DNA from 2 places in the Micromonospora sp. NPDC000316 genome. Region 1 is predicted to be linked to the other one. Evidence: riboswitches for the same ligand, from Rfam matches in the RefSeq annotation. Region 1 holds a riboswitch; the other holds the start of a gene.
The links. A riboswitch is a leader RNA that binds a small molecule or an ion and turns the genes downstream of it on or off. The one in region 1 is predicted to bind thiamine pyrophosphate.
Positions count from the first base shown of each region.

Region 2: it holds a riboswitch for thiamine pyrophosphate, as region 1 does, so the genes downstream of both, thiE (thiamine phosphate synthase) here and ACFY2Q_RS08590 (ECF transporter S component) in region 1, are expected to answer to the same signal.

Region 1 covers NZ_JBIAZG010000003.1:78,868-83,975, reverse strand. Annotated here, with positions in the region: gene ACFY2Q_RS08615 (acyl-CoA dehydrogenase family protein) at 1-336, opposite strand, end outside; gene ACFY2Q_RS08610 (DUF6328 family protein) at 445-948, opposite strand; gene ACFY2Q_RS08605 (sugar isomerase domain-containing protein) at 1,094-1,843, opposite strand; gene ACFY2Q_RS08600 (aminoglycoside N(3)-acetyltransferase) at 1,840-2,646, opposite strand; gene ACFY2Q_RS08595 (alpha/beta fold hydrolase) at 2,671-3,501, opposite strand; TPP riboswitch at 3,606-3,710, shown strand; gene ACFY2Q_RS08590 (ECF transporter S component) at 3,785-4,372, shown strand; gene ACFY2Q_RS08585 (ABC transporter ATP-binding protein) at 4,486-5,108, shown strand, end outside.
Region 2 covers NZ_JBIAZG010000020.1:57,794-62,901, reverse strand. Annotated here, with positions in the region: gene ACFY2Q_RS27050 (thiamine phosphate synthase) at 1-360, opposite strand, end outside; gene ACFY2Q_RS27045 (thiazole synthase) at 441-1,220, opposite strand; gene thiS (sulfur carrier protein ThiS) at 1,217-1,417, opposite strand; gene thiO (glycine oxidase ThiO) at 1,408-2,595, opposite strand; gene thiE (thiamine phosphate synthase) at 2,589-3,215, opposite strand; TPP riboswitch at 3,210-3,319, opposite strand; gene ACFY2Q_RS27025 (ThuA domain-containing protein) at 3,611-5,108, shown strand, end outside.

The DNA.
Region 1 (5,108 bases):
CTCCTCGGCGCGGGCCACATCGTCCGGGTCGGAGCGCGGCCACGGGTCGATGAGGTCGAGCCGGAACCGACCGAGGAACAACTCCTTGCCGAAGCTGGGCCGGTCCCAGGTGGACTCGCGGGCCGCCTCGGCGACCTGTCGGGCCTCTTTCTCGGAGACCTGCCCGGCCTCCGCCGGTAGCGGCGTCGCACCACCGGCCGCCGGCGCTCCACCCGAGTCCGGCGCTCCACCCGAGTCCGGCGTGCCAGCGGATTCCGGCGTGGCAGCGGCGGCGTCCGCTGTGGCAGCGGAGTCGGGGCCGTCCGGCGTCGGTCGGCCGTTCTGCGTCGTGGTCACGGCTGCCCCCTCGAACCTCGGTGCGGCTGCGTCGACGTGCGTGACTACCGTCACGCTACCCCCGCTTGTTACCAAGGGGTAGCGCCACGTACGTGCGGATCGCCGTCCTCAGCGACCGGTAAGCGTCTCCGGGTCGTCATCGTCGTCGTCGATGTCGTCCTCGCCCCAGCTGCGCCTGGAGAACGGCAGGACCGCCCAGAAGGTGAGGAACCAGAGCCCGGTCAGCGCGCTGAGCAGGAAGGCGATCGGCCGGTCCAGCACGAAGTCGGTGATCAGCAGCACCGCGCTGACCATGGAGATCAGCATGAACGCGAGCCCGCCGCTGGCCATCCGGTGTGCGAAGCGGACCAACTCCGGCTTGCGCCCCTGCCGGAACAGCGCCCTGTGGAACGCCACCGGCGAAATGATCATCGCGGTGGCGGCGGCCGCGGAGAGCAACGCGACGATGTAGACATCCCGCTGGAACTCGCTGGTCTGGTTGAACCCGTTGCTGAACGGCAGGGTCAGCAGGAAGGCGAAGAGGATCTGCACGCCGGTCTGGGCGACCCGCAACTCCTGCAGCAGGTCGGCGAAGTTGCGCTGCCAACGCTGCTTCTCGGTCTCCTTCGACACGCGCTACCTCCGGTGAAACGCTACTGCCGGCGGTCCTGCCCGCCGGCAGCAACGCCAATGCCCCACACGGCTGAGCGCGAAACAGGTTCACGACACCTGCACGGCGCTGCCGGGACAGTGCCCAGCCCGGCGGCACCGGACAGGCTCAGGAACCGCGACGGATCCGGCCCGCGTACCGGGCCTCCAACTCCGCGTTGTGCGCGTCGCCGTCCGGGATGTTCGCCGACAGGTAGACCGGGGGCCGCTCCCCCGCCGCCAGCAACCGGGCCACCACCTCCACGGTGACCTGCTGGGCCAGCAGCGCCGCCGTGATCGACGAGACCGCGCCGACCGCGCCGCCGCCGGGCAGCGGCAGCGTCGCATCGCCGTACGGTGCGCCGTTGTCGAGCACCACGTCGGCCAGGTCACTCAGCTTGCGCCCGGACGGGTGGCGGGACGTCATCCGACCGGAGTGCTGCGCGGAGGTGATCGCCACCAGCCCGTGCCCCCGCTCCTTGACAAGCGTGGCGAACTCGACCATGGCGCCGTTGACCCCGGAGTTCGAGGCGAGGACGAAGACGTCTGTTGGCCGCACCGGGGCCAACTCGTAGAGGCGGTGCGCCACGGCCGGGTCGCGTTCCAGCAGCGGGCCGAGCCGCTCGGCCGGTTCACCACCGAGCAGCACCAGGTCACGCAGCGCGATCCGGTTGGTCGGCACCAGGCCACCCGCCCGACCGGCGATCTCCATGGCCAGGGCCTCGGAGTGCCCAGTCCCGAAGGCGTGCACCACCCCGTCGGCGCGTACGGCGTCGGCGATCAGGTCGGCGGCGCGCCCCACCGCCTCCCGCTGGCTGGCGGCCACCCGGCCGATCGTCTCGGTCACCACTGCCAGATAGTCGTCGGCGCTCACGCTCATGTGTCCTCCGTCGTCCTGTTGCGGGCCATCCACCGCACCGCGAAGTCGACTGCCGCCCGCTGGCGTACCAACCTCGCGGTCCCGGCGCCCACCGGGCCGATGCGGACCGTCCCGCCGGACTCCAGGTCCCGGCCCAACGCGCCGAAGTCGGTCGCGTCGAGCCGGACGTCCTCCCACCACACCCACTCGCGGCCACCGTCGCCCGTCCGCACCGCCGCGCCCAGCCGCTCGCGGACCGGCGCCGGTAGGCGGTACTCGGCCAGGTGCAGCGACGTGTTGGCGCTGTGGCCCACTCCGAGCAGCAGCACGTCGGCGTCCAGGTCGTAGAGCCGGGCCAGCGGAGACTGTGCGCCGAGCATGTCGGCCAGGGCGTGCCCGGCGACGACCTGCTCGGCGGCCGGGCCGAGCGCGGCGAACGACACCTGGGGATGCGCGCTGCGCAGCGCCCCGGGCCAGCCGCGCACCGTCTCGGCGAGCGCGCCCATGTAGCGGCTGGGAGTGACCGCCGGGTCGAACCCCGGCATCTCGGCGCGGATCAGCGGCCACCAGTCCACCGGCACCGGCGGGTTGCGCCACTGCGCCGGGTCGCTGTTGTCGGGCGTGTGGGTCGGCACCACTATCGTGCCGTCCGGGCCGAGCGCGTCACGCAGGGCGAGCACCACCGCGTGCGGTCCACCGCAGACGAAGCCCAACGGGTGCAGACCCGCGTGCACAAGCACTGTCGAGCCGGGGCGTACGCCCAGCAGGCGCAGTTGCGCGGCGACCGAGCGGCGGGTGCTCGGCCCGCCGGCGTTCGTGGTCACCGCGCCCCCGTCGACAGGCACCGCTCAGGCCGTTCCTGCGACCCGGGCCAGGATCGCCTCGGCGAGCGGCCCCGGCGCGGCGTCCGGGATCCAGTGGGTGACACCGGGCAGCGGTACGAAGCGGTAGTCGCCACTAACGTTTGCGGCGCAGGCTTCGGCGGCGGTCCGGCCGATGGCGATGTCCCTGTCACTCCACACATACGTGGTCGGCACCGCGACCGGGCCGACGGCGGCCAGGTCGGCCCGGGACATGGCCCGGTACCAGTTGAGGGCGGGGGTGAGGGCGCCCGGCTCGCGCATCGGGTCGGCGTAACGGCCTACCTGGGACGCGTCACCCACCCCGCCGAGCAGCTTGCGCAGCGCCATCGCGTTGAACGCCAGCAGCACCTTCTCGGCCTTGCCGGGCTTACGGAACAGCGCGATGTACGACGAGCGGGCCTTCTGCTCGGTGCCGGTGGCGAGGGCGTGCGCCATGGCGGCCGGATGCGGCACGGACACGGCGGTGAGCGTACGGACCCGATCGGGGTGCGCGGCGGCCACCGCCCACGCCACGATCGCGCCCCAGTCGTGCCCGACCAGGTGGACGGCGTCCAGCCCGAGCGCGTCGAGCACGGCCACCGCGTCGGCGACCAACTCGGGGATGCGGTAGTCGGCGACCGCCTCCGGCCGCGCACCCGGCGAATAGCCGCGCTGGTCCAGCGCGTACGTGCGCAGCCCGGCCGCGTGCAACGCCGGGACGACCTCGTCCCACTCGCCGCTGTGCTGCGGGAAGCCGTGCAGCAACAGGACCGGAGCGCCGGTCGGTGGACCACCGGTGCGTACCTCGAAGGTGAAACCTCGTGCGTCGACCTGCATGATCGTCAGCCTACCCAGCCGGCGTCCTGCCGGCCGGCCGCTCAGATGGCGGACGTCGCACTGGGCCGGCACGCTCGTCGGTGCTAGCGTCACCGAGACAACTTCACATCCGACAGGGGAGCGCACAGCGCTGAGAGTGCGGGCATGCCCGCAGACCCTCGAACCTGATCTGGGTAATGCCAGCGCAGGGAGTTCGGTCGACCTCCAGCCGCGCCGCCGTCCGGTGCCACCGGACGCGCGGCGTGCGTCTTCTCCTGGTTCGTTCACTGAACTGGGAGCAAACATGGACAACACCACACACCGATGGCGGACCATCGACATCGTGGTCGCCTCGGTGATCGCTGTCGCCTTCGGCGTCATCTTCTGGGCCTGGGGCCTGGTCTGGAGCGCCACCGAGGGCGCCTTCGCCTTCTTCCCGCCGGCACAGACGCTGATCTACGGCGTCTGGCTGATGCCGGCCGTGGTCGGCGGCCTGGTCATCCGCAAGCCCGGCGCGGCGCTCTACTGCGAGACGGTGGCGGCGGTCGTCTCCGCGCTGCTGGGCAGCCAGTGGGCCGGCACGGTCATCCCGCAGGGGATCGTGCAGGGCATCGGCGCCGAGTTGGCCTTCGCCGCCTTCCGCTACCGGTCGTACCGGCTGCCGACAGCGGCGCTGGCCGGCGCGCTTACCGGTCTGAGTGCCGCGCTGTTCGACTTCTTCGTCTGGAACGTCGACTACGCGCTGGGTGACTACCGCATCCCGTACGCGCTGCTCACCATCGTCAGCGCCACGGTGATCGCCGGTGTCGGCGGCTGGCTGCTCACCCGTGCCCTGGCCAACACAGGCGTCCTGGACCGCTTCCCCGCAGGCCGAAACCGAGCCCTCGTCTGACCCCACCCCTCGTGTCGATCATGAGGTTGACTGTGGATTGGGTATCCATCCGCAGGTCAACCTCATGATCGACCAGGCAGGGTGGCACAGGTGGGTGGGAGGGGGTGGGTCCGGTGGGTGAGGTTCTGCTGCGGGGGTTCGGGTGGCGGCACGCTGGGCGGCGCGCCTGGGCGGTGCGCGGGGTCGACCTGCGGGTGGAGGCCGGTGAGCGCGTACTGCTGCTCGGGCCATCGGGGGCCGGCAAGAGCACCCTGCTCAGCGCGCTGGCCGGGTTGCTGGCCGAGGACTCCGGCGAGCAGGAGGGCACCGTCGAGATCGACGGGCTCGACCCGCGCAAGGGCCGCGAACGCGTCGGCATCGTCTTCCAGGACCCGCAGACCCAGTTGGTGATGGCCCGCAGCGGAGACGACGTCGCGTTCGGGCTGGAGAACCGGGGCGTACCGACAGCCGAGATCTGGCCCCGCGTCGACGAGGCACTGCGTCGCGTCGGCTTCCCGTACTCCCGGGACCGCAACACCGCCGCACTCTCCGGCGGCGAGCAGCAACGCCTCGCCCTGGCCGGCGCACTTGCCCTGCGCCCCGGCCTGCTGCTGCTCGACGAACCGACCGCCAACCTCGACCCGGCCGGCGCCGACCTGATCCGACGGGCGGTGGCTGGCGCCCTGGACGCGGACACCACGCTGATCCTTGTCGAACACCGGGTCGCCGATGCGCTGCCGCTTGTCGACCGGGTGGT
Region 2 (5,108 bases), on a different contig from region 1:
CCTTGTGGGATAGACCGGGGAGACGGTGGCGTAGTGCTCGGTGGTCAGCCGGTCCAGCTCGGCCTGGTTGTGGCAGGAGCGGCCGACCAGTCGATGGGCCGGTGGCGGGTACGGGCCGGTGGCGGGCAGGTGCACGGCGTCACCGCCGAGCGGGTCGGGGCCGGCCACGATGAGAGTTCCGCCGACGTCGGCGAGGATCGCCCGCATGTCGACGGCGAGGGCGGCGCGCTCGGCGCGGGGCAGGTCCTTCTCCCGCAGCACGACGAAGCGCACTCCCCCGGCGACGGCTCCCGCCACCACCAGATCAAGCGGTGCTCGCGCCGCCAGCCGATCCGTCAACACCACGACGCCCGACGGCACGACTCCCGTCGAGATCTTGGAAGGATTCGGCCCCTCCAGGGGCACTTTCCTTCCAAGATCCAGTGGCGGCCTCAGGCCGGTCACAGGTCTGGCCTTCCCTCGTCGGGGGTGGAGGCCAGGGCGTGGAAGCGGCGGGTGATCCGGCCCGCCCCGGCGGCCAGCCGGCCCGCCTCGACCGCGTACCGCATCGCGGTCGCCATCGCCACCGGGTCGGCGGCCCGGGTGACCGCGCTGGCCAGCAGCACGGCGTCGCAGCCCAACTCCATCGCCAGCGCCGCATCGGAGGCGGTGCCGATGCCGGCGTCGAGGATGACGGGCACGTCCACGCTCTGCCGGATCAGCCGGATGTGGTGCGGGTTGCCGATGCCGAGACCCGAGCCAATCGGGGAGCCTGCCGGCATCACGGCGGCGCAGCCCACGTCGGCGAGCCGGCGGGCGAGCACCGGGTCGTCACTTGTGTACGGCAGCACTGTGAAGCCGTCGGCGACCAACTCCTCGGCGGCGTGCAGCAGCTCCACCCCGTCGGGCAGCAGCGTGCGCTCGTCGCCGATCACCTCCAGCTTGATCCAGTCGGTGTCGAACGCGTCCCGGGCCAGCCGGGCCACCTTCACCGCCTCGACAGCGGTGTGGCAGCCAGCGGTGTTCGGCAGCAGCCGTACGCCGCACCGGTCCAGCAGGTCCAGCAACCCGCCGCCGGTGCCGGGCGCGGTGTCCACGCGGCGCAGCGCCAGTGTGACCAGCTCCGTGCCGGACGCCCGGATCGCCTGCTCCAGCACGTGCAGGTTCGCGGCACCGCCAGTGCCGAGGATCAGCCGTGAGGTGAACGCCACCCCGCCCAGTTCGAACGGCACGCCCCTCACCCGCCCTGCGCCGCGGTGAGCACCTCGACCCGGTCGCCGTCGCGCAGCACACTGGCCGGCCAGCCGGCCCGGGGCACCACCTCGCCGTTGACCGCGACCGCCACGCCACGCTGCTCGGGCACAATGTCGCGGACCAGGTCCGCGACCGACGCGCCACCGGGGACGCTGCGTCCGGTCCCGTTCACCGTCAACTCCACAGGTCCTCCTCAGTCGTCAGTTCAGATCCGCCCGGCACGCCCCTACCGACAGCTCCGGAGGGAACGCGCACCCCGCCGAACCGGTCCGCCCCGAAGGGTGCGAGCAGCGGATCGGGCACGCCGGTGGTCACCAGGTCGGCGATCAGGTCGGCGGTGATCGGGGTGAGCACGATGCCGTGCCTGTGGTGGCCGGTGGCGGCCAGCACGTCCGGTCGCCCGGGCAGCGGCCCGAGGATCGGCGCGTTGTCAGGTGTGCCGGGGCGCAGACCGGCGACCGCCTCGACGAGGTCGTACTCGGCCAAATCGGGCAGCAGGTCGACTCCGGCGCGGAGCAGCCGCTGCACCGCGCCGGCGGTGACACTCGTGTCCGACCGCTCCTCGACAGTCGCGCCGAGCACTACCTCGCCGTCGGCGCGGGGCACCAGATAGACGGGGTCGCCGTCGGCGTACCCCCTGATCACGTGCCGAAAGCCCGGCGTGACGCCGCCGGGCGCACGCAGCCGCAGGATCTGGCCCTTGACCGGCCGCACGGGCAGGCCGGTGAGGGCGGCGGCCCCGCAGCCGGCGGCGACGACTGTGACCCGGGCGTCCACGTCGGCCAGGCGGCGAACCGCCTGCGACACGACCACGGCGCCGGCTCGCTGCGCGGCCGTGCGCAGCGCCGGCACCAGCATCCGTGGGTCGATCTGGTGGTCGGTTGGCGCGAACGCGCCGCCGCGCACCCTCGGCGCGAGCGCCGGTTCGCGGTGGCGCAGCTCGGTGGGGCGCAGCGGGGTCACCGGCAGACCCAATCCCTGTTGGTACGCCCACAGCCGGCGCGCCTCGGCCAGGTCGTCGCCGGTCAGCCCGACCATCAGGGTGCCCTCGGTCCGGTAGCCGAGTTCGGCGCCTGTCGCCTCGGTCAGCTCGGCGGCGAACTCGGGCCAGCGGGCGGCGGACGCCACAAGCAGTTCGGTGAGCTGCCGCTCGCCGAAGTACGCCTCGGCGACCGGGGCGAGCATCCCGGCGGCGACGGCCGAGGCGCCCGACCCGGGAGCCGGATCGTGCACCACCACCCGCAGGCCGCGTGCGGCGCACCGCCAGGCGATCGCCAACCCGATCGGCCCGGCACCGATCACCGCCACGTCCGGCCGGGCCCGCTCGACGGATGCCGTTGACGGGGACCGGCCGGTCAGCACGTCAGCGCCCGCAGCAGTTCGGCGGTGGCCTGAGCGGGGTCGGCGGCAACAGAGACCGCGCCGACGACAGCGACCCCGTACGCCCCGGCGGCCCGCAGCGCCGGCACCCGGTCGGCGGTCACCCCGCCGATTGCGATGACTGGCACGTCGACCGCCTCGGCGACAGCGCGTATGCCGGCGGGGCCGATCGGGTCCGGCAGGCCAGTCTTGGTGCTTGTGTCGTGGCACGGGCCAACGCCCAGATAGGTGGCTCCGGCGGTGACCGCCTCGACAGCCGTTCCCGGTGCGCGGGCGGTGGCGCCCAGCACGCCGGTGGGGCCGAGCACCCGGCGGGCGGCGGCGACCGGCAGGTCCTCGGCGCCGACGTGACCGCCGTCGGCGCCCACCGCGAGCGCCACGTGCAGACGGTCGTTGACCAGGCAGGTCGCCCCGTACGGCACGCAGAGCGCGAGCACCCGGCGGGCCAGGTCGTACGCCTCACGGTCGGTGGCGGAGTCCTCGACCCGGACCTGGACGACCAGGTCGGCGCGGGCCGCCGTGAGGGCGGCCCGGACCACGGCGAGGGGATCACGCCCGGGTCGGGTGTCGGTGATCAGATGCAGTCGCCCAAGGGACGGCACGGCAACTCTCCTCCCTGCGCCGGCATTATCCGGATCAGGTTCGACGGTCGGGGGCTGTCAGCCCCCCTCTCAGCCCGGTACACCGGACTCCCGTGGGTTACTTGCGTGTCACCGTACGACAGTTCGGTCGGCCTGCCAAGGGAGGGGTCGCCCGGGTCATACGGCGAAATCAGGTGGGTGCTTCATCCGGTCCTGTTCGGAATGTCGCCCGCCGTTGCAGAACCGTTACCCGCCGGCATCTTGCCCGACATAGATCCAACCGAATTAATTTGTTCAGCGATTCGACAAAATGCCGGCGCGGCCACCCTGGCACGGTGTCCCACCCGGCTCCATCTGGGACGGTCTTCGGCGAGCCGGCCCCCGCGATCCCTGTCCACCGCGACAAAGGAGGCGGCGTGTCACGAACTCGTCGTGCCCGCGTACCACTCACCGCTACCCTGCTATCCCTGGCCCTCGCCTCGTCGACCCTGTTCGGCCTGCCGGCGCAGGCGGCTCCGGCCGCCGCCCAGGTCCCCCCGCGGGACGCGAAGGCCGCCACCCCGGTCAGCCAGGTGGTGCCGAAGGCACCGAAGGCCGCCGCAGCTGACGCCTTCTCCGTCCTGGTCTTCTCCAAGACCGCCGGTTTCCGGCACGACTCCATCCCCACCGGCGTCGCCGCCATCCAGCAGCTCGGAGCCGCCAACGGGTTCACCGTCGACGCCTCCGAGGACGGCGCGTCATTCAACGACGCCAACCTCGCCAAGTACAAGGCGGTGATCTGGCTCTCCACCACCGGCGACGTCCTCGACGCCGACCAGCAGGCCGCCTTCGAGCGGTACGTGCGGGCCGGCGGCGGTTACGTAGGCATCCACGCCGCCTCGGACACCGAGTACAGCTGGGCCTGGTACGGCGACCTGGTCGGCGCGTACTTCGCCAACCACCCGGCCAACCAGCAGGCAACGGTCAAGGTGGAGGACCACGCCCACCCGTCCACCGCCGAACTGCCGGACCGCTGGTCCCGGTTCGACGAGTGGTACAACTTCCAGACCAACCCACGGCCGGACGTGCACGTGCTGGCCAGCCTGGACGAGAAGAGCTACAACCCGGGTGCCGGCGCGATGGGCGCCGACCACCCGACGGCCTGGTGTCAGGACTTCGACGGCGGCCGTTCCTGGTATACAGGGGGCGGGCACACCCGCGAGTCGTTCGCCGAGCCCGAGTTCCTCAGCCACCTGCTCGGCGGCATCCGGACGGCGGCCGGCGTGGTAAACGCCGACTGCGGCGCCTCGAAGACCTCCAACTTCGAGAAGGTCACGCTGGACAGCAACACCAGCAACCCGATGGAGTTGGACATCGCCCCCGACGGGCGGGTCTTCTACATCGAGCGCGACGGTCGTGTGCAGATCATCAAGCCGGACACCGGCAACACCGTCACCGCCATCGACCTGGACGTCTTCACCGGCAACGAGGACGGCCTGATCGGCATCCGGCTCGACCCGGACTTCGCCACAAACAAGTGGGTGTACCTCTACTACGCCCCGAACGACGGTGTCACCCGTAACCTGCTGTCCCGGTTCACTGTGAACGGCGACACCATCGACGCGGCAAGCGAGAAGCAGGTGCTGCGGGTCGACACCCAGCGCAACACCTGCTGCCACGCGGGCGGCAGCATGACGTTCGACAGTGACGGCAACCTCTACCTGGCCACCGGTGACAACACCAACCCGTTCGAGTCGAACGCGTTCACGCCTATCGACGAGCGGCCGGGTCGCCAGGACTACGACGCGCAGCGCACCTCCGGCAACACAAACGACCTGCGCGGCAAGGTGATCCGGATCCACCCGGAGGACGACGGGACGTACACGGTCCCGGCGGGCAACCTCTTCGCTCCGGGCACCGAGAAGACCCGCCCCG